Regions from separate parts of the Paraglaciecola sp. 25GB23A genome, predicted to be linked through region 2. Evidence: predicted binding sites of a transcription regulator. Region 2 holds the regulator's gene; each other region holds the start of a gene.
The links. The regulator sigma-54, encoded in region 2, starts transcription at its own class of promoters, with help from an activator protein. The targets are predictions, from matches to a motif close to GTTGGCACGNNNNTNGNNT.
Positions count from the first base shown of each region.

Region 1 (10,846 bases), on a different contig from region 2:
GATTAGCATAAAGATGGGTGCGTAGAGTACTGAAAAAACAATTTCTATTATCGCGCCGAGCAATAGACGGATAATTCCCAAAGGCTGTCTCAGTTGTTTAGTGAATATGGCGCGCAGTAAACCCAAAATTTTGGGTACTAACAGTATACCCATGGTCAGCACAAACAATTGAATCATGCGCTCAGAATCAAACACAGGCCAATGAGGGAATAAGCTGAGCTCATCGGAAAAATACTCGACATTGACATAATGGATTTGCACGGCCATTACAATACCGATCAGGATCAAAGCAAACCAAATAGGTGAGGCCATATAGCCCATAATGCCCGTTAGCATATGAAAACGATTGGGCCATCTTAAACCCTTGGCCGACAGTACCGCCAAATGTTGTATATTGCCCTGTGCCCAGCGTCTGTCTCGAATTGCGACATCTGATAAACTCGGTGGACTTTCTTCCCACGAACCTTTTAAGTCAGGTAGCATGCGCACAGACCAGCCTGCACGACGCATTAATGCCGCCTCAACAAAATCATGAGACAGTATGTCACCACTAAATGGTTTGTTGCCGCCCAAGGTGGGTAAACCTGCCGTTTGCGCAAAAGCATTAACGCGAATAATGGCATTGTGGCCCCAATAGTTGCCATCGTCACCTTGCCACGCAGTAATACCTTTGGCTACGATTGGGCCATAAATGGTGCCAGCAAACTGCTGTAGCCGAGCAAACAAGGTATTACCCCGATAAAGGCATGGTAAGGTCTGAATAATTCCACTGTGCGGATCAGAGGCCATTTCAGTCATTAGGGTGCGTAAGGTTGATGCTGACAATAAACTATCAGCGTCGAGTATCAGCATATAGTCATAATGCCCACCCCAGCGACTAACAAATTCGTGCACGTTGCCAGCTTTTTTGGCTTTATTGTTAAATCGACGTCGATACCATACCTTAATGTCACCATGTAAAGCGGTTTGCAGTTGATGCACCGCTGCTGTTTCTTTGACCCACACCTCGGGTTTATTTGAGTCTGAAATGATAAAAATTTCAAAATGCTGGCCGACACCCTCAGCAACCAGTGCTTTGCCCATACTCATTAATGCCGCACACGTTTGCGCAGCATCTTCGTTATAAATGGGCATCAGCAATACGGTTTTTTTACCTAGAAGACTGTCTGCTTGTGGACTGGGTATTTTGTTTGGAAAAAATAATCCTGCTATTGCTCCACATGCAGCTAAGGCAATCCAAACAAAGGTTAGGGCAAAAAATCCAACCATCAACCATTGCAAAACCGTGACTTCAACCTGTGACACTATTAATACCATTTGGTATGTCGCAAATCCGGTTAAACTAGTGGCTCCACCAAAAGTAATTAAGCGCGCCAGCCAAGTTGTCCAAGCTTGGCGTCGATAAACGATTTTACTGTGCCGCTTAAAATCCTGTGGTGGCATATCTAACGGGCATTCAGCTGGTGTGGCAAGCCGATGCATATTATTTTGCTCACCTTGCATATTTAACGGTTCCATCGGTACAGCCACGTTTCGCCCCAAGTTTGGTTTTTGCTGGATAAGGATACCCGAAGTTCAGAAAGATCTTCTCGGCCTGGTTCAAATTTAATTACAACCCGATACAAACCAGTTTGATGCATAAACTTCTGGATGGTACCGACAATTTTGCCAGTGCTGGCTGTAGCATGAATCTCTATATTCTCTGGCAGATTCATCGAATCATAATCGATAACAAAATCTCGGATATTTTCACTTCCTAGTGATTTACCGGTAGCTGTCGACAGGATACGGCCGCCCTTGTCTTCAGCCTTAAAGAGCGAGCCCCAAGAGATCTTATATTCAAAAGAATAGGCTCTGTTGGCTTTTAGCGGTTCAGAGGGTTGCCAAAATGCGACTATATTATCGTGAATTTCAGAATTGGTCGGAATTTCAACCAGTTCAACATGGCCAGGTCCCCACGTGCCTATAGGCTCAACCCAAGCAGAAGGCCGTGCTTCATAGTTGGCCTCCATATCTTCAAAGTCAGTAAATTGGCGATGACGTTGAAACAAACCAAACCCTTTGAGTGCAGTATCTTGAAATACTGATACTTGCAACTTACGAGGGTTAGTCAGTGGACGCCAAATTCGTTCATTCTGTCCGTTGATCATAAATAAACCATCAGAGTCGTGCACCGCAGGTCTAAAATCATCGAAACGGGTTCGGTTTACATCATTGAATAAAAACATAGAGGTTAAAGAACCGATGCCAAATGCCTCAATTTGTTTTCTAGGATACAAGGTGCTTGATACTTCAATAACGGTATTTTCGCCCGGTGTCGCTTTGAAGGTAAAGGCGCCGGTGAGCGAGGGGCTTTCTAACAAGGCATGGATTACGATAGTTGTCGCCTTTTCTTTTGGTCGCTCTATCCAAAACTCAGTGAATGAGGGGAATTCTTCGCCAGAGGGCTTTGCCGTATTGATGGCTAGTCCGCGGGCTGATAAGCCATACCAATTATCCTTACCTAAACCACGAAAATAAGAACCACCTTGAAAAACTAAAAATTCATCCCAAATATCTGGTTTGTTGATAGGGGTGGTTAGTTTAAACCCAGAATAACCCCCAGCTTGTGTTTCTTTGGCCGCTTTTTGTTCTTTATCATAATTGAATATTTCACTGGTATATAAAATACGTCTGGAAACTCCGCCCACGATAAGATTCAGTTTTACTGGCTGTTTAAATAAAAAGCCTGGGTGCATAGGACTTAATCGAAAGTTACGATCTTCGTTTTTCCACACAGTAGCACTGCGTTGAAATTGAATTTTGCGATAGTCATCGTAACTCAGATTGTTAAGCGGACTGTCGACGGGGAGCTTTTGTTCAACATAAGGTTCAGAGGCGAGTTGTTTAGCTTGCTCTTCGAACCATTGCCTATTGAAAGAGTAGGTTGGTCGATCATCTTGGGCTTTGACCAAGCTAGATAGCATAAGAAGCATGCTAGACATTATTAGAGAATAAAAAAATTGACTGCGCAAAATAAAATTTCCTTGCTACAAATGTTAATTAACCACTTACTTGTGGGTGTTTAAAGCAGAATGTGTACCAACTCTAAAAGTTATCCCGGTTATTTATAGTAATGTCGCTTTGCTGCAACAATGTCGCGCATTTAACACAGAAGAAATGTAGCTTCATCGTGCTTAAAGCCGCATTGTCATCTTTTAGTGGGAGATATTATTATCATTATTGGAAAATTTGTATCTAATTTGAGACAGCTAACCTAGGCTGAAGTATAAACTAAGCCCCTTGATTTGGTTGATAGGTTGGCATGGTTCAGTCTTGAAATACAGATACTTAGCCCACATTTTTAAAATGGAGGGTAAGTATTACTTGGTTATTTATGACAATTTGTTTTTAAAGTCTTCGTAAGTGAATTTACGCACTAACTCAAAGGAGCCATCTTTGCGCAGTATGCCAATAGATGGATGCTCAACACCATTAAAAAAGGTAGTTTTAACCATAGTGTAATGGATCATATCTTCAAAGATAATGCGTTCACCAATTTGCAGTTCATGGTCAAAGCTATATAAGTCAATTGCATCGCCGGTTAGGCAAGAATTACCACCAAAGCGATAGGTATAAGCTAACTCACCGGCTTTGCCAGCGCCACGTACCTCAGGGCGATAAGGCATTTCAAGTACATCTGGCATGTGTGCAGTAGCAGACATATCGACTATGGCAATTTTGTCACGGTTTTCGACAATATCAATCACTTCACAAATTAAGGGGCCTGTTTGCCATGCTACTGCAGAGCCTGGCTCTAATATGACGTTAAGATGGGGGTAACGGGCTTTAAACGCTTTTAATGTGGCGATGAGATGCTCAAGGTTGTAGCCCTTTTTTGTCATCAGGTGACCGCCACCAAAATTTATCCATTTAATTTGGCTAAAGTATTGAGCGAATTTTGCTTCTACCGCCAAGATAGTACGTTCGGTGGCATAAGAATCACATTCACAGAGGTTGTGAATATGAAAACCCTCAATACCAGTTAAATCTACATCAATTAGATCTTTGGCTAATATACCAAAGCGAGAACCGGGCGCGCTTGGGTCATACAGTTCGGTTTCGGCTTCACGATGTTCTGCATTTAATCTAATCCCGGGTGAAACCGATGAAGCTAATATTTGTTGTTTGTAACGCTGCCACTGGCCCCAACTGTTAAAAGAAATATGGTCGACTAAATCGACGAGTTCATCAATATCTGCGGGTTTAAACGCGGGTGAAAAGGCATGAACTTGTTTACCAATGGTTTCTTTACCTAAGCGCGCTTCCCATACCGCGCTGGCGGTAGAACCTTGTAAATATTGTTTGACCAAATCAAATGTGGACCACATTGAAAAGGCTTTTAAGGCCAATATAATTTCAACGCCGCTTTCCTCTTGTACTCGCTGCATCAATTTAAGATTAGCTTCGAGCTTGGCTTCTTCACAAACATAACAAGGTGAAGGTATCGCGGGGTTCAACATAGGATCATTCATAGGATTAACTTATTTAGCTTCGGTGAGGACCAATAAGGTCCGAGATCATTGATCTGTTAAAGAAAAAAGAGCAAGAAGCCTTGAGCTGCGAACGCAAAGATTTTAGTCTTTTTCGCAGCTCGCAGCTCGCAGCTCGCAGCTCTTAGCTTTAGCCTTATTTTTTAAACGGGCTTTGCTCAACTTCAATTACTTGCCAGGGTAGGCCATGTACATTGAGTAATTCCATGAAGGGATCTGGGTCTAATTGCTCCATATTCCACACGCCTGGTTTTTTCCAGGTTCCGTTAAGCATCAACGCTGCACCAATCATTGCAGGTACACCAGTCGTATATGAAACCGCTTGGGCACCTACTTCTTCATAACAAGCGGCATGATCACAATTGTTATAGATAAAAATAGTTCGCTCTTTACCGTCTTTCATACCGGTAATGTAAGTACCGATACACGTCATACCGGTATACCCTTCTGCTAATGAACCAGGGTTTGGTAACACCGCTTTTAAAAACTCTAAAGGTATAATTTGCTGCCCTTGGAAGTCAATCGGCGCAATACTTGTCATGCCAATGCCTTCCAATACACGCAAATGAGTTAGATAAGCATCGCCGAAGGTCATCCAAAAACGCGCACGTTTTAAGCTTGGAAAGTGCTTAACAATGGACTCTAATTCTTCATGGAACATCAAATAAGAAGCACGTACGCCGATATTTTGATAATCCAGATCTTCACGCACGCTCAAGGGGTCGGTTTCTTTCCACTCGCCGTTTTCCCAGAAACGACCACGTTGTGTAATTTCACGAATATTGATTTCAGGATTAAAGTTAGTGGCAAAAGCTTGTCCGTGATCACCACCGTTACAATCAACGATATCGAGGTAATGAATTTCGTCAAAATAGTGTTTTGCAGCGTAGGCGGTATATACGTTAGTAACACCGGGATCAAAACCACTGCCTAACAAAGCCATTAAACCGGCTTTTTGGAATTTTTCTTGGTAAGCCCACTGCCAAGAATATTCAAATTTAGCCACATCTTTGGGTTCGTAGTTAGCTGTATCTAAATAGTGCACGCCTGTTTCTAAACACGCATCCATAATAGCTAGGTCTTGGTATGGTAGGGCAAGGTTAACCACTAAGTCTGGTTTGACTTGCTTAATCACCTTAACTACTTCACTGGCATGATCAGCATCAACTGCAAATACACCTTTGATGCGTTCGGCACCCAGCTCTTTTTGCAGGGCTTCGCATTTTGATACGGTCCGACTGGCCAAGTAGATTTCGTCAAAAAACTCAGGTAAACGAGCACATTTTTTAACAGTAACCGCAGCAACGCCGCCAGCACCAATGATCAAGACACGAGACATAGGATGATCCTTTTAGGTTTAAAGATATAAAAAAACGCGCATGCTATCAGTAAATTTTGAGCATGCAAGCGCTGCATTAAAATAGCTGTTTTTATTTGTTAGTTCCAGTTATACGCAGCAACTTTCTAGCCCATGATTATGGCATAGTGATGTTAAAACTGCATTTATTCTCTGTTCAAGCGAACCGGATACGTATAGATGTTTGATGTTATTTTGTGCTAAATATTGTTTTATAAAACGTTGAAATTCATGTCTGTTAGCATCACCTGAGCGTTCCCAAGTATCGTCGTAAGGTATGTCATCACCACAGAGCACCACGAGGTCATAACGAGCCCACGAGTTATTGGCTAACTTAGTTAATTCTGGCAGGGCTTTACCGTGGTAGTGCAGGGCAAAGTGCCAAGTGGTAAAGGCATTGGTATCGCATAACAATAGTGCGTTTGCTTTTGACAGTGCTCTGTCTTCCCATTCATTTTGGGTTTGTGCGATATGCAGCAATTGCTCAGGGCTTAGACGTCGGTCTACTTGATGCTCTAACCAGTATTCTCGACCATATTCAGCCACTGTCAGAGTATTCAACTGTTCAGCCAGTGCTTCACACAATGTGGTTTTTCCAGTGGAAGGCCCTCCGAGGAAAACGATTTTTTTGCTCATTATGCTTAAGGTTCTTTATTGTAAGGCATTAGTTGCCATTAAATCATTGAATACCAGTGGAGACAAAAAGTCTTGGTATTGAGTTATATTTTTTCTAATCATCGTTGCACTGACGGGTACACTCGCTCGATTTTGATCAATGCGAATGTCTTGGCAATTAAATGCTTTACTAATATGTCTACCATAAGGTTCACTACTGAAGAACATATCAAATTGGTAACCGGTTAATAAGCATAAGAGATACTGTTCCTGAGCGCCCATTATTGCCGGGCTATAACCGGTTTCTTTAGGGCCATCTGGTGCAAGTATCACCGTTATTTGCGGATAGAGCGATGTAAGCCAAGCAGAGCGCATTGAGAGAGGGCATTGTGGTAATTCATCACAGGCATAAATAACTACCATCAGTTGATCAACCTGAGATAAGGCCGTATCAATAAGCCATTGATGACCTTTATGCAAAGGGGCAAATTTTCCTAAAGTAAAACCTAGCTTCATCTAATGCACAGCTTTTGATGCATCACGCCATGAGCGGTACCACTGAACCTGGCCAATCATCGCCATGACTAAAAAGCATAAATACAGGGCAGAAGTTGGGTACAGTTGTTTTTGCCAATAAATAGTAATGGCGACAACATCAACCACAATCCATAGAAGCCAATTAAACAGCCTCTTGTGACTTAACAACCACTGCGCGACTAAACTAGCACAGGTGGTAAATGCGTCTGGATACGGGAAACTAGCATCGGTATTTTTGGCCATAATAGTACCCACTATGCTTGTACTAATTACCACGACGCCAGCCCATAAAGCATATTGCTGGTTACTACCGCGTATCACCACTACTTGATTATGCTCATCTTGCGCGCGGCGCCAAATAAACCAGCCATAAAATTGAAAACCGATATATAACACGTGCAATATCATGTCGGAGTAGAGTTTTACCTCATAAAAAATCCAGGCATAAATGCTGACTTGTATCAGGCCAAAGAAAAAACTCCAGATACTGCGTTTAATCAATAAATAAACGCATAAAAAGCCCGCAATAGTTGCAGTCCATTCAAGGGGCGATGCACCGGCAAAACCTTGTAGCCACTCAGTTAGATTCATTTTTACTCAATGGGAAATGTTTGAATTGTGTTTAAGAAGGGCCCGCTAGGTCCAATGTTACCGCCGATGACATAAATGATGTTATTTAAAACCGTGGCAGCATTATGTCGACTTGGCTGATAATTAAAGTTTGTCTTTTGCCATGTCTGCAATGTGGCATCGTAAACATAACTCGCGCTCAGATCTTGGTAATCACCAAAGGTGTATATTTTATCCTGATTGGCAACCACGGAATGAGCACTCAATACTTGCGGTAAAGCAGGTAAGCTAATCCACTGTGCTGTTTGATAGTTATAGCGAGCAAAATGATCTGAGGCGACACTGCCATTAAATCCACCAATCGCATAAATTTCTTGGTTTAGTACAACCGTTCTAGTGCTTTGTGGGTAAGGTAAGTCTGCGCCTTTTTTCCAAGTATTGGCGGATATGTCATAGATTGCCACTGTGTCAGTCGCTTTGACTCTGTCGTTGGGCTGGCGGCTAAACATCTCACCTCCACTGACTATAATCTTACCGTCGATAAAAACAGCACTGCCAAAACGTCTTGGAACTGGCATTTCGCCGATGATTGTGACTTTTTTACTCGGTATATCATAAACCTCTATCGATGGTTGCAGCGATAGTCGTTTATTCAACAAGCTCACTCCGCCTAGAATATAAATTGAGTCTTGCCCATCCCAAACGGCTGAATGATATCGTCTTGGCAGCAATGAATCGCTCAAGTGCTCGATTTTGCGAGTGTTTGGGTCAACTATATAAATATCTCTAGCAAAACCTTTGTTTCCAGAGCCACCGAACACAAAAAGCTTTTCTCCATTATTCACCACAGCATGACCAAAGAGTCCTTGTGGTAGGCTGAATTCATTGTTGGTATTTTGCTTATAAGGGCTTGCACATGCGGATATGAACAATAGGAAGATTCCAATATAGAGTATTCGCCATTGATGTTTTGCAGACATTTTTTCTTCCTTGAAAGATAGTTAAAGAACTTATTTTGAATAGCTTACAAGATATACCATGAACCCGGCAAGTCACTCAGAAAACTGGTTTATGGGTTTAAGCGACTGCCTTGCAATCCACCCGTGTGTAAAACTAAAATTTTACTGCCTTTGGGGAAATAACTTTGTTCTAACAAATCCTTAAGAGCGTAGAGTAATTTGCCGCTATACACAGGCTCGATTGGGATGTTGCTTTGTTGATAAAAATTTGCGCAAAAATCAACTAACTCATCTGTTCGTTTGGCGTAACCACCAAAATGATACTCATGACAAATAGACCAATGAGCATAGGTCTTGGGTAATAAACATTGTACCAGCTCTTCCAGATAACCTTGGCCTTTTAGTACGCCAATACCCAATACTTGTGTCGCGGTGTTGTGGGTTGCAGCGATCAACCCTGCTAAAGTGCCACCACTGGCAACGGGAGCGATAATATAGTCATAAGAGCTGACTAACTCGCTTATGATTTCTGCTACACCTTTTAGTGCTGAGTCATTTGAGCCGCCTTCAGGAATGATCATTGCGTGTGGAAATTGTTGCTGAAGTTGCTCAAGGTAATTTGGCTCGGCGCGTTGCTGATAGGTGAGTTTATTCACATAGTGAATGTTAGCTTGCCAAGCAGTCAAGTCCTGTAACATAGGACTGGGATTGGCGGAATAATCACCGCGTACTATGGCGCTAAACTCGATTTTTAAACGATGACAACAGTAAGCCAAAGCGTGTAAATGGTTGGAAAAACCACCACCAAAACTGATGATATGCCTTACCTTATGCTGTTGCGCGTAGGCCAAAGAATATTTGAGTTTACGCCATTTATTGCCTGATATTATGGGATGGAGCAGATCATCTCGTTTTATATGCAAGCTGATATTTTCGATATTGGGCCATACTAGCTTGATGTTGTGCACTGGCGTGGGCTGCAGTATTGCCATGGACTGGGTGAGCTGATTCAAAAAAGCAGGAGTGTAATTTGGATTGCTGCTGTCCATTAATGCACCCACATAAAGCCTAACATACCAAATAGAAAACCGAAGACGGCGCCCATGGGTGGAAACCAGTGCTTTTCTAATTTTACCTGCGGTGCGATATCTTGAAAAATCGAATACAGAATGCCTCCTGAGGCAAATAACATAATGGCAGCAACGGCATGTTGATATTCGGTCAACCATAAGTAGCTAGTTACCCCTGCCACTGGGCCTAAGAGCGCCAATAAGCAAAATGCTAATAGTATTTTAGTTGCAGCAAACTGCCGCGAAGAGCGCAATTCACGAAAGGCATTAAACCCTTCTGGAATATTTTGTAAGGCGATAAGGCCAGCGAGTAAATAGCTACTGGGACTATCAAGGGCAATGGCGGCGCCAAGCGCAATAGATTCTGGAATGAAGTCAGCGAGCATTGCGGCCAATTGACTGGCAGGTGTACGGTGTTTTCGCAGCCAAATATCAAGGCTCATAAATGCCAAACTACCGGCCAAAAAATACACACTAGCTAAGACCATAGACACATGCTTGATGCTTTCAGGAACGAGTACTAAGGCCACTGCAGAGAGCAAGGCTCCTCCACCAAAAGCCATCACACCATGACGAAATTCTTGAGCTAACCAATTGGATTGAAAATGTTCTAAGTTAGCAATGAGGCCGCCTAAAGGCATGCCCAAACCCGCCAAGGTCGTGGCTAAAATGACCATTAATAAAGAAGACACAACATTACTACCTTGTATAAAAATAACTTAATTTCTAAGTGAAAAATGGGGTAAGTACTATTTTAAAACTCACTCTAGTTGGACGTGATTAAAGTAACAAAAAGCTTAGCTAAACTTTTTTAAAACTGAATACAGTATGTTTTGTTCTATTGGTTTCGATATGTAGTCATTCATGCCCATGGCGTAACATTTCTCACGTTCGCCAGTCAGGGCATTAGCTGTTAGGGCAATAATAGGTAGACTTGCCAAAGGAAGTGGTAATTGCCGGATCAGCTTTGTTGCTTCATAACCATCCATATTAGGCATTTGGCAATCCATCAAAACTAAAGAATAAAAGCGCTTATGCTTGGCTTCATGCTGCAGTATGGCTAGGGCTTCGAGTCCGTCACTGGCAATATCAAAATCAATATGCTGTTGTTTTAACATTTCACCTACCACAACTTGATTTATTTCATTGTCTTCTACCACTAAAATACGCAAACCTTGCAAATCTAGTGAGTCTGAAGCTTCTACT
Region 1 is NZ_JBDYKM010000014.1:59,593-70,438, reverse strand. Features, by position in the region: gene mdoH (glucans biosynthesis glucosyltransferase MdoH) at 1-1,518, opposite strand, end outside; gene ABKW31_RS16180 (glucan biosynthesis protein) at 1,506-2,966, opposite strand; gene nspC (carboxynorspermidine decarboxylase) at 3,375-4,514, opposite strand; gene ABKW31_RS16170 (saccharopine dehydrogenase family protein) at 4,669-5,871, opposite strand; gene ABKW31_RS16165 (ATP-binding protein) at 5,980-6,525, opposite strand; gene ABKW31_RS16160 (adenylyltransferase/cytidyltransferase family protein) at 6,541-7,020, opposite strand; gene pnuC (nicotinamide riboside transporter PnuC) at 7,021-7,632, opposite strand; gene ABKW31_RS16150 (kelch repeat-containing protein) at 7,635-8,591, opposite strand; gene ABKW31_RS16145 (pyridoxal-phosphate dependent enzyme) at 8,681-9,619, opposite strand; gene ABKW31_RS16140 (divalent cation transporter) at 9,619-10,332, opposite strand; gene ABKW31_RS16135 (ATP-binding protein) at 10,438-10,846, opposite strand, start outside.
Region 1: a site for sigma-54 is predicted at 3,068-3,086, ahead of ABKW31_RS16180 (glucan biosynthesis protein). Genes of this name have one in related genera too.

Region 2 (10,846 bases):
AAACTGTGATAGGAGTACCAACAAAATACCGCCCAAAATGAGACAAGAAGATAGTAATAGATGCCAAGTAATCCCTTCATGAATAAACAAAATACCGCCTAAGGCAGCCCAGATGGGCACAGAGAGTTGACTGACTGCGGCGACACTTTTATCTAGTTTGGGTAAGACTTTATACCACAAGCTATAACCTAAACCGGAAGCAAGTGCACCGGAGGCAACACTGTAAACGAAACCTAGGAAGGTAATGTGAGTATCACCAAAGAAGTAGGCAACAAACAAAGCCAAGACACAAAGGGGAACAAGGCGAATGAAATTGCTACTGGTATCGAGCAGTGGTGATACCGATTGACTCCCTATCAGGCTGTACATACCCCACGCTATTCCTGCCACGATCATAAAGATGAAAGTCAAGCCATTGGGTTTATCTAGTTCAGGATAGACAAAATAACATAGACCCATTAGTGAGATGGCAATGCCGATACTTTCCAATACGGATAAACGTTTACCACTTAGCAGTGCAGCACCAAGCATAGTAAATTGAACTGCGGCAAAAAGAATCAAAGCACCTGTTGCTGTGCTGAGTCCTACGTATGCGTAAGAAAAACCAAGCACATAGATAAGTAAATTTACCGCCCCTTTACTGCTACCATATTGCATAAAAATTTTTGCAGAATGGGCGTTTTTAGCCACCAATAAGAGCCACAAAATAATGGCGGCTGATAAGAGCCGAATAATTGAGAAATCTAAAGGGTCAACCCATTCAACTTTAAGGGCCAATCGACATAAAATAGAATTGGCAGCAAAAGCGAGTAAAGCAATTAGGGTGAATAGAAATAGTTTTTTAGTCGACATTTTTTAAATCAGCAACCAGCTTGCGGTACCTAAAAAAGCGAAAATGCCTACGACATCGGTAATAGTAGTGAGTATTACACTGCCAGCTAGGGCCGGATCAATACGCAACTTTTTCATGATCATGGGTAAGGTAGCACCAGCGAGGCCAGCAGCGACCATATTGATTAACATGGCAAAGGCGATAACCGCCCCGAGCATTAAGTCTTGTTTCCACAACGCGATTACCGAGGCAATTAATACCGACCATATCACACCATTCAAAAAGCCGATGGCGAGCTCTTTGCTTATTAACCATTTTGCGTTACTCGCACGCACGTGGCCCAAGGCCATGCCACGTATCACCAAGGTCAGTGTCTGGTTGCCGGCTACGCCGCCCATGCTCGGCACTATGGTATTAAGTATGGCTAATACAGCCAATTGGCTAAGAGCCGCTTCAAATAAATCACTCACTGCCGCCGCCATTAAGGCAGTAAATAAGTTGACACCTAGCCAAATAGTACGCCTTTGAGTACTTTTAAAAACTGGTGCAAAGGTGTCTTCTTCATCATCTAAACCGGCCATACTCATCATGGAATGTTCAGCATCCTCACGAATAATATCAACCACATCATCAATGGTGATACGGCCTACCAGATGATTATTTTCATCCACCACAGGGGCAGACAACCAATCGTAGCGCTCGAATAAGCTGGCCACTTCATTATCTGGCATATTGACCGGGATGGCTTCTGAACTTTTTATTAATGTATGCACTTTAGTGTCGGAGGCGGCTGTGACTAAAGTAGTGAGAGAAACGCCCCCTATCAACTTATCGTCGCGATCGACCACGTACAAAGTATCAGTATTTTCTGGAATTTGACCTTTAAGACGAAGATAGCGCAAAAACACTTCAACACTAATTTCAGGACGCATGGTGATAGTGTCGGTGTTCATAATGAAACCGGCGGTTTCTTCACCGTATGACAAACCCTGCTGGGCGCGGAGTCTGTCTTGCTCATCCATGGAAGCTAGTAAATCTTGTGAAACGGCTTCCGGTAAACCACTGAGGGTTTCGACTAAATCGTCGGTGTCCATTTCCTCAAGAGCGTCAGCCAGTTTTTCTGGTAACATTTGACGGATGATGCCGTTACGCACATCTTCTGATAACTCTTCAAGCACATCACTGTATGAATCTGGTTCAATCAATTGCCAAATTTCAGTTCTTATGCGGCTGCGGCTCGACTCTAATAACAAAGCTACGTCACAGGGGGCGACACTGCGTAACATCGCTTGCACTTGCACAAAATCACCGCTATCAAGCGCCGAGTTAATGGCCTGTAATTGAGAGTTGGTGCTTTTTGCGTCGAATGTATCAGGCATAATGGTAGACAGTTTGTCCTTAAAAATGGATTGTCGAATGATATACGTTACTAGTAGAAGGATTAATATTTAAAGAGTAAACCTAGTGAGCCTAGCAACAATGTTAGTTCAGAGTGAATAGTTTAGTTGGATTAAAACATGATTATAATGATCGAACTCAGTATCACTCTTGTTCGTTAAAACGTCCGGCTATCAACGCTTCTACTGCAGCCAAGGCTTCGACCGCATCTTCCCCCTGACTGACGACATTGAGCTCTTTACCCTGATTACCCTCCAGCATCATTAAACCTAAGACACTGTTGGCCGATGCTTGTTTGTCGCCTAAATGTAAGGTCACAGTAGCGGAAAATTTGTTAGCTAATTGCACCAACTGGGTTGCAGCACGGGCATGTAAACCAAGCTTGTTTACGATGACTATTTTTTTTTCAAGTATAGGCATAATTAGTCTGTCATATCTTCAAGGTGAAGTGCTTATTGATTTAAGGTCCGGTGCCTAATTTGTACATCAGGGTGAGAATCACTAAAGGTCTTAGCTAAGGCTTCAGCCACATACACCGAGCGATGTTGTCCACCGGTACACCCAATGGCTATGGTTACATAACTGCGATTGTTACGCTCCAAATGGGGTAACCAAGTCGCTATTAAATTTTGTATTTGCCATATAAATTTAGTCACTAAGGGTTGAGAACCTAAAAATATTTGTACCGGACTATCTAAGCCAGTCAAATGTTTAAGGTCGGGTTCCCAGTGTGGATTTGGCAGAAATCGAGCATCAAATACATAATCGGCATCCTTAGGAATGCCGTACTTGAAGCCAAAGGATTCAAACACCAAGACAAGTCTAGAGCTTTTTTTACCCAAAATTCTTTCACGCACCAATTCAGCGAGTTGATGAACCGATAATTGGTCGGTATCGAGATAAAGATCGGCGCGCTCAGCAATAGGTGCAAGTAGTATTGATTCTGCTTGAATAGCTTCGGCTAGTGATTTATTTTGTTTCGAAAGAGGGTGCAGACGACGGGTTTCACTGAACCGTTTGACTAATATGTCATCACTCGCATCGAGATAAAGAATTGTCATATGCCAAGTGGATGGCAGATAATCGAGTATCTCCACCAAATCATTCGGGTCTTTGGGTAAGTTGCGTACATCGATACTGACAGCCACTTGATCATACTCGTCAACCACAGTGTGAGTCAGAGTGGGCAATAGATTGACGGGAATATTATCGACACAATAATAACCGAGATCTTCCAATGCTCTTAAGACAACAGATTTGCCAGAACCAGAACGGCCACTAATAATAATCAGTTTCATATCAGTTCATCACCTTAAATAATTCTTCATCGCTTTGAGCTGCACGCATTCGATTTAAGGTGTCTTTATCAGTGAGTTTTGCTGCAATAACTGACAAGGTTCCAAGATGTTCATTCGCCTGTTCTTCTGGAACCAATATTGCGAAAAAGATATCAACGGGTTGTTTATCGATTGCATCGAATTCGATGGGCGTATCATTGGTCATAACCACAGCAACCACTTTTTTGAGATCTTTTAAACGGCCATGTGGCAATGCAATTCCATTACCGATACCGGTACTGCCCATTTTTTCTCGGTTCATTAAACTGGCGAGTATCGTGGCCTGATCAATATCGACAATATGCTTACTCGCGATATTGCTGATAAGTTCGAGGATCCGTTTTTTACTGGTACCCTGCACTGCACATAAAGTGCAGTCAGGGTGAAGAACGTCTTTAATTTCCATTATTTACTGAGTCACTTAATGGCGTTTAGCTTTTTCCTTGTGCTTAATCACTTGTCTATCAAGCTTATCGATTAAAGCATCAATGGCGGCATACATGTCTAAATGTTCAGCATTGGCGAAAACTTCTGCGCCACTAAGGTGAAGGGTTGCTTCAGCCTTCTGATTCAGCTTTTCAACATTTAAGATGACATGTACATTATTAATATGATCATAGTGTCGTTCAAGTTTAGTAAATTTTGAATCGACATAATCGCGTAGTGAATCGGTAATTTCTAAATGATGACCAGTTAGGTTTATTTGCATATCGCCTCTTCCTTTTTTAATTTGCCTATAAAAGACTCTTACGTTGGTTAGACGGAGGGATCAATAAAGACTCCCTATATTTTGCTATTGTTCGCCGAGCCACGACTATGCCTTGGTCAGCCAACAGTTGAGCAATCTTACTATCACTCAGAGGTTTACTGGGTTTTTCGGCTGCGACTAATTTTTTAATCAATGCCCTAATTGCTGTTGAGGAGCATTCTCCTCCCACATCTGTGGCAACATGACTAGAAAAGAAGTACTTGAGCTCAAATATACCTCTGGGGGTATGCATATATTTTTGGGTTGTCACACGTGAAATAGTTGATTCATGCATATCCACCATTTCTGCGACATCATTTAACACCATTGGTTTCATCATTTCTGGACCATGTTCAAAAAAACCAATTTGCTGCTGTACAATGCAATTGGATACTTTGAGTAAGGTCTCATTGCGACTTTCAACGCTTTTAATAAACCATTTGGCTTCTTGTAAATGCGAACGGATAAATTGACTATCAGTACTATTTTTTGTGCTCTTGCTCATGGCCGCATATTGCTGATTGACATTGAGCTTGGGCAAACTGTCAGGGTTGAGTTCAACCATCCAACGGCCATTTTTTTTAGTCACGGAAACGTCAGGGATTACATACTCGGGTTCGCCGACAATAAGCGCGCTACCCGGCCTTGGATTCAGAGTTTGCAGAAGTCGCATTGCTTCACGCAACTCATCTTCTTTTAGACGAGTCTTACGCATTAAGGTACGGTAATCTTTGCTACCAATTAAGTCACAATAATCGGTAATAAGCATCTTGGCTTCAGCTAACCAAGGTGTTTCGATAGCAAACTGATTTAATTGGATCAATAAACATTCTTGCGGACTGCGTGAACCAGAACCGATAGGGTCAAACATTTGAATGCGTTTAAGTACACACTCCACTTCATCTAGTTCAATTTCTTCATCGTACAAACTAGCGAGGACTTCGTCCGCACTAATAGTCAGGTAACCTGACTCATCAATAGAATCAATAATGGCCATGGCGATAGAAATATCTGTATCACTAAAATGCGTGAGGCGCATTTGCCATAACAAGTGTTCTTGAATATTGTCGGTGGTTTCTCCCTGAAAAACTTGGTCGTCATCAACACTAAAGCTGCTTGAGGACATAGAGGGAGCTGATGACGCGCTAATGTATTCGTCCCAGGTGCTATCTAAGGGCAAATCTTGAGGAATATCATTGTTTTGTAATGCATCCCCAGTCTCAATAGTTGCAGCATCCACTTCGACCCGGTCGTTTGAGCCATCAGAACCAAAATTAGTTTCTAAAGCACTATCACCGGTGGGATTTTCGAAGGGGTCAGTTACTTCTAATAATGGGTTAGAATCTAAAGCCTCTTGAATTTCTTGTTGTAAATCCAAGGTAGAAAGTTGCAATAGCCTAATCGCTTGCTGCAATTGAGGCGTCATCGTGAGTTGTTGGCTAAATTTTAACTGTAAAGAGGGTTTCATTTACTTCTTATGCTTAGTCCGTTGGGGTTAATTTAACCGTGCGAAATATCATGCCATGCCATAGCTTTACTATAGCCTGAATTGCTCACCAAGGTATACATCTCTTACACGTTGATCACTTAATACTTCTTGTGAGGTTCCGGCAGCAATGAGTTCACCATGGCTGACGATATACGCTTTTTCGCATACATCGAGGGTTTCTCGCACATTGTGGTCAGTGATCAGCACGCCTATACCTCTATCGCGCAAATGTTGGATAATCTTTTTGATATCATTAACCGATATGGGATCCACTCCAGCAAAAGGTTCATCCAATAAAATAAATTTTGGCTCAGCCGATAAGGCCCTTGCTATTTCAACCCGACGTCGTTCGCCGCCTGACAAACTCATGCCTAAGCTGTTGCGAATATGATTAATATTAAATTCATCTAATAGTGCATCAGCCTGCATTTCTCTTTGTTCAGTTGAGAGCTCTTTGCGCGTCTGTAGTATGGCCATTAAATTTTGATATACCGTTAATTTGCGAAAAATTGAAGCTTCTTGCGGTAAATAACCAATACCTTGCCTAGCGCGCACATGCATTGGTTGCAGTGTGAGTTCCTGTTGGTCGATAAATATTTCGCCCTTATCTAAGGGGACCAAGCCTACAATCATGTAAAACGTGGTTGTCTTGCCCGCCCCATTAGGGCCGAGTAAACCAACAATTTGCCCAGACGATACTTCTATACTGACATCCCGCACTACTTGACGTGATTTGTAGGATTTTGCCAAATGGGTCGCTTTTAGAATGGCCATTATGGTTGTGGATCCTGTTCAGGAATGGTTTGGGTTTTGCTGTCTTTAGCTTCGGGCTGTAAAATCGTTATAACTCGGCCACTACCTTGGTCTTGACCTTGTGCCATGATTTGCTCAAGTTCCATGTTAAAAATAATCGAGTTGCCTTTGACACTACTACTATTTTGTTCTACTTCAGCATTCCCCTCTAGAGACAAGGTCCGTGTTTGGCGGTGATATTCAATTTTATTGGCTGTGGCATGCACCATTTTGCCATTTTCCTGACGTTGGGAATATTTAGCGGGTGAGCCCATCGCCACAAACACTTCTTTATCTTGACCTTTGCTGGCATCAATCTCCATTTCATCAGCTTGCAGCACCAATGAACCTTGAGTGATAAGGACACTGCCTTTGTAAATTGACTTTTTGGCAATTCGATCCAAGAACGATTGCTCAGACGCGATTTCGATGGTTTTAGAAAAATCATCTTTACCAGCATAACTTATGGTTGAATAACCAACCGCAAGGCTGATACTAATGCCTAGTAGTAGGTTGGAAAACGGTTTTAACATGATCAAATAACTCATATTGTTGGGTCTCAAGGTTGGCCTTAAAACCATTGCTGTTAATGACATAATTGGGCCCAGTGATATTGACATATTGGTCTGAGCTCATGGTTTTGTCACTTAAATTTATTTCTACAAACTGAGTATTAACCTTCTGAGCCAGATTATCGTCGTCAACACCTGATATTTCGACGTCTGTCTCAAATTGCAAACGTTGATCGTCGTACAAAGTACCTTCATTTGCGGTGATGTTCCAAGGTAGCCCCGTCTCAGAAAACAGCTTATATTCAGGGCGTTTAAACAAAGTAAAGCCCAGTAAATCAAAGTGCTCCATTTTCTCAGCGGAGACCTGCTGACTCATTTTTCCTTCTTTATCATACAAGGTACTTCGCATAGTCAGTGCTTGATAATTAGGCACCCATGCTTCTTCAGTTTGAGCTTTAGGCTTTATTTCTTCTTCATTCAACCAATTGGGAACACTTAAGCCGAGCGCTAATAGAAATAATAAGCTGATGCAAAGTGTTACTCTATTCATATGCTAGCACCATAGTTGGCATTCAGTTTACCTTTTGCCAGTAAAATTAAATCGCAAATTTCACGCACAGCCCCAAACCCACCACTATGTTGGGTGACATAAGTGGCTTGTTGTTTAACGCTGGGATGGCCATCGGTCACGCTAAAACATAAGTCGCTTAATTCAAACATGCCTAAATCAGGAATATCATCGCCCATGCTGGCAGTATATTTAGCTGAAATATTGAGTTCTTTCTGCAATTCAGCCAAAGCTGAATGTTTGTCTTCACAACCTTGAATAATATGTTTCACGCCAAGCGCAGTCATGCGCTGTTCAACGATATTGGAACGTCGTCCGGTAATAACTGCTACCTGCACACCAATACTTTGCAAGGCCTTTACACCGTATCCGTCTCGCGTGTGAAAGGCTTTGAGTTCTTCGCCCTGTTGTCCAAGGTAAATACGGCCGTCTGAGAATATACCGTCGACATCACAAGCTAGTAGCTTCACGCGGGAAAATAATTTCAAGGTATTCTGTGATAGTGGCCCATACAAGGTATCTATTGATGCCATTAAATAATTCCAGCCTGTAATAAAATTTGCATATTAATTGCGCCGATGGGATGTCCGGCAATATCTACCACAAATAAGGAATTAATTTTCCTTTTCTCCATGATTTTTAACACTTCTGCTGCCAACATACTAGCCGGAGCCGTCACACTATTTATGGTCATCACGTCTTTTATGGCAACGTTATGTACGTCAATTCTGGCGTCTAATACTCGACGTAAATCACCGTCAGTAAAAATACCGATCAATTCACCCTCGTCGTTAATAATACCTGCCATACCAAGGCCCTTGCGAGATATTTCTAGCAAAACTTGGCTTAAGGACTGATTGGGAGTGACCAAAGGTAATCGTTCGTCAGTGAGCATTATTTCATTGAGAGTTAACAATAATTTACGACCCAAAGAGCCACCAGGATGAGATAGGGCAAAATCATCACTAGTGAAACCTCTTGCATTTAATAGCGCAACCGCCAAGGCATCGCCCATCACTAAGGTGGCTGTGGTACTAGAAGTCGGTGCTAAACCCAAAGAGCAGGCTTCTTGTTGCACTTTTATGCATAAGTTAACATCAGCATAACGGGCTAGGGTATTGGACGCGCTGTTTGACATGGCTATGATGGGTACGCCTAAACGTTTAACCACAGGTAATAAGGCTAATAATTCAGCCGTTTCGCCAGAATTAGAAATAGCCAATAGGATGTCTTGTTCGGTTAACATGCCTAAATCGCCATGATTGGCTTCGGCGGGATGCATGAAAAAAGCGGGCGTGCCGGTACTGGCCAAAGTAGCCGAAATTTTGTGACCTATATGACCTGATTTGCCCATGCCGCAAACCACTACTTTTCCCTTGCAAGCCAATATACGTTCGCAGGCAGCGACAAAGTTTTGGTCAATATACTGACTTAGATCAGCAATAGCCTGTTGCTCTATAGCGATAACGCTTAAAGCGGATTGTTTGAAATCTCGATTAGTTGCTTGCATGTCGATTAACCAAAAAGAATGATTTGATAGGCAACAAAACAAGCCACTAAAGCGAAACCTTCATAGCGGTTTATTCGGCGTACACCTCTAAAATTAAAGCTCAAGAGTATGAGTACCACATTGAGTCCCAGCATAATATAAATGTCCCGATGAGCGGCTAATTCGTCAATGGCTCCAGGCGCAATCAAACCAGGCATCGCCATTACTGCGAGTATATTAAAAATATTAGAACCGATAATATTACCTAAGGCCATATCATCTTCGTTTTTCAGCACACCAGCAATACTAGCTGCAAGCTCAGGCAAGCTTGTGCCAATTGCGATAATAGTCAAACCAATAACCAAATCACTAAGTCCCAGTGTTTTGGCAATAATTACCGCGGAATCAACCATAAAGCTGGCACTTAATGGCAGTAAAATAAGTCCAAGCACTAACCAAAACAGGGCTTTGCCTGTGGGTACATTACTAGGTATTTCGCTTTCAGTTTCGGCAATAAGTGGATCACTGCTTTCTAGATTAAAAGACATCCAAATTAAAGCACCGATAACAGCAAAAAAGAAAACAATCAGAATAACACCCTCTATGCGACTCAAGTTTAAATCGGACAACATATAGGTTGCTAACAATGAGAAAAATAACAACACGGGCATTTCGCGCTTTAGCGCCGATGATGCAATAACCAATGGCTTTAACATGGCGGTTAAGCCCAATACCAATGCAATGTTGGTAATGTTTGAACCTATTGCATTACCAATGGCGGTATTTATATTACCGTTAAACGACGCAGTTGCGGAAACCACTATCTCTGGAGCAGAAGAGCCCATGGCTACAATAGTTAAGCCGATAATCATGGGAGAAATACCAAAGTTCTTAGCCATGGCAGCCGCACCATATACAAATCGGTCTGCGGCGAAACTGAGCACGCCTAACCAGACGAGAAAGAGAACAACTTCAAAAACCACGAACACTCACTTATTAAAAAATACGAACAAGATTGTCGCAAAATCCAAGCTTAATTCCTATGACCTGCTTATATTAATTAACTGGCAACTTTTTACTTTTCCATCGGTCTACAGATACAAGCTTAATATTGTAATCTTCTTTCGATGCTAAGTGTATGTAAATTAAGCCTATTTGCCGAGAAATCTAAGTTTAAAGTTTGATTCGATAAATTCGAATATAACTTGTTACTTTTTCTCTTTGTTATTCGGCCTTGAAAAAACGTAAAATAGTCACAATTTAGCGGGTCTTGGTATTTTCCACGTCTCAAAATTTATAGGAATCTTGTCCATTAAATGGAAAATTTGATAGAGATCGACAATTTGAGTTTTAGTCGCAGTGGGCGTTTGATTTACGACGACATCTCATTGCGCATTCAAAAAGGTAAAACCACCGCCATCATGGGCCCAAGTGGTATCGGCAAAACGACCATGTTAAGGCTTATGGGGGGACAACTTGCACCTGATAGTGGTGACATCCGTTTTAAAGGGGAGTCTATTCCACAAATGCGCCGCAAGCGTTTGTTTGAAGTCCGCCGGCAGATGAGTATGTTGTTTCAAAGTGGCGCCATGTTTACTGATATGACTGTGTACGACAATATCGCCTTTCCATTGCGAGAGCACACAACATTGTCTGAAGATTTAATTAGTACTGTTGTGCA
Region 2 is NZ_JBDYKM010000003.1:284,595-295,440, reverse strand. Features, by position in the region: gene ABKW31_RS08580 (DMT family transporter) at 1-852, opposite strand, end outside; gene mgtE (magnesium transporter) at 856-2,211, opposite strand; gene ABKW31_RS08570 (HPr family phosphocarrier protein) at 2,375-2,650, opposite strand; gene rapZ (RNase adapter RapZ) at 2,683-3,528, opposite strand; gene ptsN (PTS IIA-like nitrogen regulatory protein PtsN) at 3,530-3,973, opposite strand; gene hpf (ribosome hibernation promoting factor) at 3,989-4,276, opposite strand; gene ABKW31_RS08550 (RNA polymerase factor sigma-54) at 4,302-5,783, opposite strand; gene lptB (LPS export ABC transporter ATP-binding protein) at 5,853-6,578, opposite strand; gene lptA (lipopolysaccharide transport periplasmic protein LptA) at 6,578-7,129, opposite strand; gene lptC (LPS export ABC transporter periplasmic protein LptC) at 7,092-7,658, opposite strand; gene kdsC (3-deoxy-manno-octulosonate-8-phosphatase KdsC) at 7,655-8,209, opposite strand; gene ABKW31_RS08525 (KpsF/GutQ family sugar-phosphate isomerase) at 8,209-9,186, opposite strand; gene ABKW31_RS08520 (calcium/sodium antiporter) at 9,192-10,148, opposite strand; gene ABKW31_RS08515 (ATP-binding cassette domain-containing protein) at 10,482-10,846, shown strand, end outside.

Region 3 (10,846 bases), on a different contig from region 2:
GCTAAATGCAGACCGCCAACTAAGATGAACTCTGTAGGTTGATCTTGTAACATGACTTCAATTTTAGGCAACCAATTATTGTTACGATCAACTAAGAGATCTTGATAAATCTGTGGATAATCTGCTTTGAAATCATCGATTGATACGTCTGCCATGGCTTGCATATCGCCTTCACGCCAGCTGTCACGAAGGGCGTTGATGGTTTCAGGTAATTTTTTGATATCTTTAATGGCGTAGTCGATCATGCCGCTTTCATCTTCTTTACCTAAGTTTACGATAAAGTCGATTTGTTCATCAGGTGTTTCAAACCACGATTGGGGTTTTCCATCGGCTTGTGATTTGTTCGCGTAGAACTGATCAACCCCTTCGCTGGTAAATCCAAGGGCCTGTAACTCCATAATACTTAGCGTGATAGCGATTAAACTGGGCTTTAAGGTAGCCATTGCTGCTATGGGTACATTGCGCTGTTCCATATGCTGTTTAAGCGCTGCGTAGGTATCGGCGTTTAAAACTTTATCGATGGTAGTGCCATCAGAGTAAACTAACTTTGCCATCATTTTTTGTTGAAACTCAAGACCGTTAACCGCAACCATATCGGTCTCAAATACCACTTTATCGGCAGCCTCATAAGCAACATCGTATTCGCTAGGTAGGGGATAGTCTTCTGGACTAAGAATATGAATGGTGCCGCCAATATAAAGCGTGTGCTTATCTGAACTTACTTTCCATACCGAAGCCGCTTGCACTGATAATGTTGCAGTGGCTAACAATAATAAACTACATAGTTTGTTAAACTTCATGTTTTTTAAATTTCCATTTGATCAAGGTTAAAAAAGAAGGCCAAGGATAGCGTTGTTTGTGAAGTATGAGCAAACTATGTTTGCGCTTTTGGGATTGCGCTATCGTAGAACGTTTGCACCAAATTATAACGTGCATGCCGTGCAGTCAGTATATGTTTATATTTAACTTATTGAAATTTAAGGTTTTAATTTTTGGCATTAAATCTGTATAAGTTAAAAATACTTAGATAAATTAATCGTCGATTTATTTGTAACTTATTTTGACTCAAAGCAACAACTGCGTTGGTTTGAGTCCGGCAAAGAAGCCCGCGTCACTGACTCGTATCAGTGACGCGGGTTTTTTTTGTCATCATTTTAGCCAAAGGTGAGATATGTCAATGTCAGCACAAGTAGTCAGCATTCAAACAAACCGTATTGTCGTAGTCGGAAATGGCATGGTTGGCCATCATTTTGTTGAGCAGTTAATTCAGCACAATAATAATCTTAGGGCCGATCAGTCGCCATTGCATATTTCAGTCTTGTCTGCAGAGCCTCGATTGGCTTACGATCGGGTACATTTATCCGAGTATTTTTCAGGTAAAACCGCACAAGAGCTGGCACTGACAACACCCGAGTATTATCAACAACATCAAGTTGATTTTAAGCTTGATTCTGCGGTGGTTAATATTGATAAATTAGCCAAAACGGTCACTACCGCACAAGGTGAGATCTTACCTTACGACAAGCTGGTATTAGCCACGGGCTCGTTTCCCTTTGTGCCGCCAATTCCTGGTAATGATCAGCCCCATTGTTTAGTTTACCGCACAATTGAAGACCTAGAGGCCATTAGTGCTGCGGCTAAGGTGAGCCACGTTGGTGTGGTTGTTGGCGGTGGATTGTTGGGTTTAGAAGCGGCAAATGCCTTAAAAGAAGCAGGTTTAAAAACTCATGTTGTGGAGTTTGCTCCGCAGTTAATGGCGGTACAGGTTGATGTAGGTGGTGGCCGTTTATTACGCAGTAAAATTGAGGCATTGGGCGTGCAGGTGCATACCCAAAAAGCCACCCAGGTGATAGAAAAAGGCGAAAACTGTCGCTACAAAATGTGTTTTGCCGATGGCTCGTTTTTAGAAACTGACATGATTTTGTTTTCAGCTGGTATCCGCCCACAAGATGCCTTAGCCCGAGAGTTTGATATTGCCATCGGTGAACGTGGTGGCATCAAAGTGAATAATTATTGTCAAACCAATGTCGAGGATATTTACGCTATTGGTGAATGTGCCCTGTGGAATAACTTTATCTTTGGTCTCGTGGCGCCGGGTTACACCATGGCAAGGGTTGCCGCTACACATATTTTGGGTGGAGACCTAACGTTTTTGGGTGCAGACATGAGCACCAAATTAAAATTGATGGGGGTTGAAGTCGGCTCAATTGGTGACGCCCATGCAAAACAAACAGGTGCCTTATGTTACACCTATGAAAACCAACCCTTGGGTGTGTACAAAAAGATAGTGGTAGATGCCACTAAACAAAAACTACTCGGGGCCGTATTGGTGGGCGATACGTCTGACTACGATACCTTGTTGCAATATGCGTTAAACGGCATTGATTTACCTGAACATCCTGAGAGTTTGATTTTACCCGCCAATGGCGCTGCTAAACCTGGTTTGGGGGCTGATGCTTTGCCTGCTACTGCGACCATCTGTTCCTGCCACAATGTATCTAAGGGCGACATTATTGCAGCCTTTGATGGCGGCGCCTGCAGTGTTGCTGATATTAAGTCTTGTACCAAAGCCAGTAGCGGTTGTGGGGGCTGTTCAGCTTTACTAAAAAGTGTGTGTGATAATGAATTAACCAAACGCGGTGTCGAAGTAAAAAAAGACATTTGTGAACATTTTGCGTATTCCCGTCAAGAGCTTTTTCATCTGGTCAAAGTAGCTAAAATCCAAAGTTTCGAGACCTTGATTGAACAACACGGCAAGGGCCTTGGTTGCGAAATATGTAAACCTGCGATTGCTTCTATTTTGGCTTCCGTATGGAATGAATTTATTTTAAAACCCGACCACGTGAGTCTGCAAGACACCAATGATACCTATCTAGGTAATATGCAAAAAGATGGCACCTATTCCATCATTCCGCGTATTGCTGGCGGTGAAATTACCCCAGATAAACTCATAGTGCTGGGCCAAGTGGGCAAAAAATATAATTTATATACCAAAATTACCGGCGGCCAACGTATCGATTTATTTGGTGCTCGGGTTGATCAACTGCCTGATATTTGGAAGATTTTAATCGATGCAGGGTTTGAAACAGGCCATGCCTATGCCAAATCATTACGTACCGTTAAATCTTGTGTGGGCAGCACGTGGTGTCGTTATGGGGTACAAGATTCGGTCGGGCAAGCGATTGAACTAGAGAATCGCTATAAAGGTTTGCGGGCTCCGCACAAGATAAAATTTGCGGTATCCGGGTGCACCCGAGAATGTGCTGAAGCTCAGAGTAAAGATATCGGCATCATCGCCACTGAAAATGGCTGGAACCTCTATGTTTGTGGTAATGGCGGCATGAAACCTCGTCATGGCGATCTATTTGCTACTGACTTAGACACGGCCACTTTGGTGCAATATATAGACCGCGTGTTGATGTTTTATGTCCGCACCGCTGACCGCTTGCAGCGTACCTCGGTATGGATGGAAAACCTCGAAGGGGGCTTAGACTATTTAAAGCAAGTGGTGATTGAAGATTCATTGGGCCTGGGTATTGAGTTAGAAACTCAGATGCAGCACATAGTTGATTCTTACCAATGTGAATGGAAGACGGCCCTTGAAAATGAGGAGTCACGTAAACGCTTCCGTCAGTTTGTTAACAGCGATAAAACCGACACCAATATTGTATTTGTGCAAGAAAGACAGCAAATACGCCCCGCAACGGCTGAAGAAAAGCTGACATACCAACAAGTACATCAGGCGAAAGCCAACAACACTGAACTGGTGTAAGGAGCTGATAATGACAAATGCAACAAATTGGTTAACCGTATGTCAAGCCAGCGATTTGGTTGATAACTCAGGTGTATGTGCCTTAGTTAACGAGCAGCAAGTGGCTTTATTTAAAATTAAACAGGCTAAACATGAACAGCTGTTTGCCATCAGTAATTGGGATCCTATTGGTGAGGCCAATGTGTTGTATCGGGGCTTACTGGCCTCTGTTGGCGATACCATAACGGTCGCATCACCTTTGTATAAACAACATTATTGTCTTACAAGCGGTGCTTGTTTGGATTCAGACGAGTTCAGTGTGCGGGTGTATCCCATACGTATTGAGCAGCAGTTAGTCCAAATTCAGTTAGTTAAGTAGAGTTAGCCGATGTCGCACAGTCTGCCAATAGCTCCTATCAGTAAAAACACCTTAAACCAAGGCGCCTGTCTCGTGTCGAGTACCTGTCCTTATTGCGGGGTGGGCTGCGGTGTTGACATATCAGTTGAGTACCTAGAGGCCTCACTGAGCAAGCTACCCATTGCGCGACTAAGCGCCATAAGCGGTACTAAAGAACACCCTGCCAATTTCGGCCGCTTATGTGTTAAGGGCAGTAAATTATTAGAAACCAACGGCACAGTAGGGCGCATGGAGGAACCTAAGATCGCTGGTAAGTCGGTCAGTTGGCCCGTGGCTATTGCCAAAGTGGCGGATACTTTTAGCGATATTATCGCCAAACATGGGCCACAAGCGGTGGCATTTTATGTATCGGGGCAATTGTTGACCGAAGACTACTATGTGGCAAATAAGTTGATGAAAGGCTATATCGGTAGTGCCAATATTGATACTAACTCACGTTTGTGTATGTCATCTGCGGTAACCGCTTACAAACGAGCCTTTGGCGCTGATGCCGTGCCGTGTTGTTACGAAGATTTAGAACTAACTGACTTACTAGTTTTGGTGGGGTCTAACGCAGCCTGGACACATCCGGTATTGTACCAGCGCATTGAGCGCGCGAAAAAACAAAATCCCGCTTTAAAAGTGGTGATAATTGATCCACGTATTACCGCCAGTTCACAGTTGGCTGATTTACATCTAGCCATTAAACCGGGCAGTGATGTAGCATTATTTAATGGATTATTGGCCTATTTGGCCGCTAATAAGGGCCTTGATCAGGCCTATATAAGCAATTTTACGGAAGGATTTGAGTCAGCCTTGGCCCTCAGTGAGCCATGGACCCCAAGCCAAGTAGCCCGCGAGTGTGATATCAGTCCCACAAAATTAAGACAGTTCTACCAATTATTTATGCAGCAAGATAAGGTCGTCACGGCTTATTCTATGGGGGTTAACCAGTCCACCAGTGGTGTAGATAAAGCCAATGCCATTATTAATTGTCATTTAGCCACAGGTAAATTGGGCCGCGAAGGCTGTGGCCCCTTTTCGTTGACCGGACAGCCCAATGCAATGGGCGGGCGAGAGGTCGGGGGCTTGGCCAATATGCTTGCTTGCCATATGGATCTTGAAAACCCACAACATACCCAATTAGTGCAAGACTATTGGCAGTCGCCCAAGATTGCTCGTTCAGCAGGTCTAAAAGCAGTGGATTTGTTTGACAAAATTCACGATGGCAGCATCAAAGCGGTATGGATCATGGCCACCAATCCTGTGGTGAGCATGCCAAATCGTGACAAAATTATCGCAGCCTTGAAAAAGTGTGAGCTAGTAGTGGTCTCAGACTGCGTTGCTAATAACGATACCCTTGAGCTGGCTGATGTATGTTTACCTGCGACTGGCTGGTCAGAGAAAAATGGCACTGTAACTAATTCAGAACGGCGCATTTCTCGGCAAAGAGGTGTATTACCACCTTTTGCTGAGTCTAAACATGACTGGCAAATTATCTGTGATGTGGCCAAAGCCATGGGATTTACCCAAGGTTTTGCTTACCAATCAGCCTATGAAATATTCAGCGAATATGTCGGTTTAAGCGCCGAGCAAAATAATGGTAGCCGTGCGCTAGATTTGACTGCTTTACGCCAACTCAGTGTCCAGCAGTATGAACAATTAAGGCCGATACAATGGCCTGTTACTGCAGCAAAACCTGCAGGGACTGCTCGTTTGTTTACAGATGGTCATTTTTATACCAAAAGCGGTAAAGCACAGTTTATTGCTCTAGAGCTTAAAAAGCCGCAGCAACAGACCTCAGAAAATTTTCCTTTTGTACTTAATAGTGGCCGTATTCGCGATCAGTGGCATACCATGACCCGTACGGGAAACAGCAGTGAACTGACAGCCCATATTTCTGAGCCTAAACTTGCCTTACACCCTGCTGATGCAGCACATCTAGATCTTGAACAACATGACTTGGTTAAGCTAAGCGCTGGTCATACGACAGAAAAAAGTCAGGTCGTACTGAGAGTAAATCTGGATGGCAAACAGCGCAGGGGAGAGCTTTTTGCTCCTATTCATTGGAGCGGCGTCAACGCCTCGCATAGTGCGATCGCCGCTTTGTATACAGATGCTAACGATGAGTTGTCGGGCCAGCCAGAATTAAAACATGCTGCGGTTTGTATGACTAAAGTCAAGTTTGTTTGCCAAGGCCAGTTGTTTATCAAACATCCATTACAGGCCACGGTATTACGCGCTTGTTTTGACTACTTTGTAGCGACACCGCTTACCCAAGGTCAGTTGATTAATTTTGCTAGCAATCAAAGTGCCACTCAAATTAAGCAGTTACTGCAAGCTTACTTACCACGCTATGACGAGTGGATGGCTGCTCAAGTAGATCAGCAAGAAAATATTTATGCACTAAGTGATGGCAAGTTTAGTTTAGCCCTTTTTATCAGCAGTGCTCCTCATGCTGAGATGGATGAAAATTGGATCAGCCAATTGTTTGCCCAAGAAGCCCTTAATGAAGATTCAATCAATGCCTTACTCAGCGGCCAAGCGGCTGAAAATTTTAATACCGGTTCTTTGGTCTGCAGTTGTTTTAAAGTAGGCGAAAACACCATTAAGCAAGCTATAGTTGCGGGATGTCAGACTGTCGATGCCTTGGGTGAAAAATTAAAATGTGGTACAAATTGCGGCTCATGTAAGGCAGAGTTGAGTCAGTTGCTTAAACAGCATCAAAGCCTGCCAAGCCACACACATATCAGCAATAAGCGAATAGATAACAAAGGCCTTTCAGTTGTGCAATTGGATTAAATTCAATTGTGCCGGTCAGAGGACAGAACTGAGAATGTGTCACCTTGTTTTCGGTTTGCTGCTACCTTGCTCAAACTATCACTCTTAGCGAATAATTGACCTATGCCAGACGAGCAAATTACAGATTTCAAACACTTTATCCGGCTTATTGGCCGCGGCCAACGGGCCGGACGCACATTAACGATAAGTGAAGCGCAACAAGCGATGAGCATGGTGATTAATGGGCAAGTGACACCTGAACAAAAAGGTGCGTTTTTAATGTTGCTGCGGGTGCGCGAAGAAACGGCCGAAGAACTTGCGGGTTTTACCTTAGCGTTTAGAGCCTTCAACCACCCAGACTTAGCGGGTTTGAATGTTGATTTAGATATGGGCTGTTATGCCGGCAAAAGGCGACATTTGCCCTGGTTTTTATTGGCATCCTTATTACTGGCACAAAGCGGTAAACGTGTGTTTATGCACGGTACTCATGAGCCTGATTCAAAGCGTTTGTATTTAAAAGAAGTATTGCCGCAATTAGGCTTGTTGGTATCTACCACGGTTGACGATGCTCGCAGTAGTTTAGAGCAGGTGGGTTTGGCTTATATGGATTTAGCGTCGTTTAATTCTCCCCTTGAAGAGATTATTCAGTTACGCGAGCAATTTGGCTTGCGCTCTTGTGCAAATACTTTGGCCCGTATGCTTAATCCAATCAGTGCTCCTTTCAGTTTACAGGGCGTATTTCATCGTAATGTTGATGAAAAACACAGTCAAACAGCCTGCTTGTTAAAAGCAGCCAATATTGTCTGTTTTCGTGGTGAGGGAGGAGAAGTTGAGTTTAATCCGGAACGTGATGTGACCTTACATTTGGCACGGCACGGGCAAGCAACAACAATGGAATTACGTTCTTCCACCCAAAGTTGGGCCCTAAAACCCAAAGAGTTGGTGGTTGCGCAGATGGTCGACCTTTGGTGTGGGCAAATTCAAGATACCTATGCAGAGCAAGCTATTATAGGCACTTTGGCTATTATGTTGGTCTTAACTGAGCAGTTGCCGTGGCCCAGTGCACAACTGCAAGCAATGCAACTTTGGCAGGCGCGCAGTACTACCTGGCCCTTGAAATTACCCAAACTTGAGTCATCTTTGGTATTTAATACTCAAGGTAAGTTTTACGCACATTAATAAGCCAAGCTTGGTACTGCGAGTTTACGCTGAAAACGCTGACTGACGTAACTGCAATCGATCTCATACATTGCTATTTTATCGACACAAATTTACATTCTTAAATTTCCCTTGTGCCATATTTTGGTGCAACTGCACGGCCAAATGACACAAAAAAATAACATTTAGTTTATCAATCAAGGATTTGTTAGTCGGTGATTATGACTACGCCTGATATCACAGTCCTTACCTAAGTCATGAATAAATATTATTTTATATATCAGCTAGATAAGCCCAATTTTAAACAAGGGTAAACGCAAATGAGCGAGTAAAAATTAACTGTAGGGCTGAAGGTACGGTAAGAACTGTTCGAAAACGCGGTATTTTTGTGCACTTTAGCTGTTGCTTTTGGCACAAAATATAAGATAAAGAACATTCCTGATATTTAATCAATGTTCAAACTTATTGGCTTAGGGTTTGCAATATGAAGTGATAAGTAGCCACAAAGTTAAAAAGTCAATCATGTCAGCAAAACCCCTGCGCCCAACAGCAAACAATTCATCGCTCAATCAGGATGCGGAGCTGTGCATATTGCTTATTGATGAAAATGAGCAACGAGCTGAATCTATCAGCTGCGCACTCAATAACTCCCGTTATCGCATTAGTCATTTAGCCAGTCCTGGTGTGTCACTACTTAAGCAAGTTGATGAGATTCAACCTGATATTATAGTCATGGATATTGAATCTCCCAGTCGCGATATATTAGAAAGTTTACAGGCTATTTCACATTTTAACCCTAAACCTGTGGTGATGTTTGCTACACAAAACGACACACACACCATCAATCAATCTATTGAGTCGGGTGTCAGTGCTTATGTGGTGGGAGATATTGATCCCGTTAGAGTAAAGCCCATTTTAGATGCTGCCGTCGCCCGTTTTAGAGAATTTCAAAAATTAAAAAATGAGCTTACCGATACCAAGCAGCAGTTGGCGTCGCGTAAGATTATTGATCAAGCCAAACGTTTGTTAATGAAAAAGAAAAATTTAAGTGAAGATGATGCGTTTCGAGCGATGCGCAAAACCGCAATGGATACCGGCCAAAAGCTTGATGATGTAGCAAAAACCTTAATCTCGCTATTAAGTACATTGTGATTTTGTCAGGCTAAAGAAAAGATAGGCACAATTATGATAAAACCAGAAAAAATTAATTTGACCTTGGGATTCATTCCCTTGACGGACTCTGCGCCTTTGATTGTTGCCAAGGAGCTGGGTTTTTTTAGCCAGTGGGGCTTAAATGTCACCTTGCAAAAACAAAACTCGTGGGCGACTTTACGCGATAAATTACATGCGGGTTTGTTAGATGCGGCGCAGATGTTAGCACCTATGCCACTGGCTAGTACACTTGGACTCGGCTGTCAGCCGACCGCGGTCATTACCCCCTTGGTGCTGAGTTTAAATGGTAACGCGATTACCTTGTCAGAAAAGCTCCATCAAGAAGTGATTAAAGAAAATAAAATCACCCATCTTACCTTACCCATGGCAGCGTATTTACTACAAAAGGTGATAGCCACTCGAAAAGCGCAGCAACGACCTAAATTGGTATTTGCGACGGTGTTTCCCTACAGTTGTCATTTTTATCAGCTTAGAGACTGGTTAGCCTCGGCAAATATTACGGATAACGATGTTGATATCATCGTGGTACCGCCGGCGAATATGGTGGCCCATTTACAAAGTAGCGAAATTGATGGCTGCTGCGTGGGTGGCCCCTGGAATGCTAAAGCGGTCAGGGCAGGGACAGGCTTAACCGCTTTAACCTCCTTTGACATTTGGCAGGATTCACCCGAAAAAGTGTTAGGATTATTAGAGAGTTGGTACAAAGTTAATCCTAACACCGTCTTGGCACTAACAGCGGCTTTAAAACAAGCTTGTATTTGGCTGGAGTGTATTCCTAATCGTTTTGAAGCGGCGCGTTTATTGTCAGCTGAACGTTATCTTGATGCCTCTGTTGATGTTATCGCGCCTTCGCTGATAGGGAGTTGTCTTACCCATATTAGTATGCCGCCCAGGGCAATACCCTCATATAATCAATTTTCTAAGTCAAACAATGGCTCGATTAATATCCCTGAATATGTGCGGGGCGAATGGTTGATGAGTCAGATGCATAATGCCGGACAGTTAGCGGGCATCGATATTCCGCCTGATTTAGTTAAAAGAGTGTTTAGACCTGATATTTATCATCAAATGCGGTTGACCTTGGAGGATCAAAAAGTGCAGTTTTTCAGACATTCAGGATAAGTTGATCTTTATTTAAGCTAGGAGGCAACTTGGCGTAGCACAGTGTTAGGGCAAGTTGCACTAAGTTGATAAGAGTCATTATTAGTTAATTCGAATGTTTTTATTTAAGTTGTTGATATGTAAGGGTTATAAATGTTGGCATCTATCCTGCAAAACAATATTGAGTCAAATGTGTTTTAAACGCATTTAAGATAAAAACAAAAACAATATAAATCAATTATTGTTCGTCTAGCATCGATGCTAGGCAACAATAAGGCAATGTAGCCCATACAGACTTTCCGTGTCCTGGAGTCTGTGTGGGTTTTTTTTTGGCTAAAATTGGAGAAAATCATGAAGAGCACCGCATTCCTAGAAAATGTAAAGGGTACCGTTCGCCAGTTACGCCTTAGTACCATTGCACTGACGTGCAGTGTAAGCCTAATGTCGTTAGTTGGTGCAGTTCAAGCAGAGCCATTGGGCTGGCC
Region 3 is NZ_JBDYKM010000033.1:5,852-16,697, reverse strand. Features, by position in the region: gene ABKW31_RS21410 (TraB/GumN family protein) at 1-800, opposite strand, end outside; gene nirB (nitrite reductase large subunit NirB) at 1,178-3,772, shown strand; gene nirD (nitrite reductase small subunit NirD) at 3,783-4,130, shown strand; gene ABKW31_RS21395 (molybdopterin-dependent oxidoreductase) at 4,140-6,950, shown strand; gene ABKW31_RS21390 (glycosyl transferase family protein) at 7,053-8,108, shown strand; gene ABKW31_RS21385 (ANTAR domain-containing protein) at 8,610-9,239, shown strand; gene ABKW31_RS21380 (CmpA/NrtA family ABC transporter substrate-binding protein) at 9,273-10,382, shown strand; gene ABKW31_RS21375 (CmpA/NrtA family ABC transporter substrate-binding protein) at 10,713-10,846, shown strand, end outside.
Region 3: a site for sigma-54 is predicted at 992-1,010, ahead of nirB (nitrite reductase large subunit NirB). Genes of this name have one in related genera too.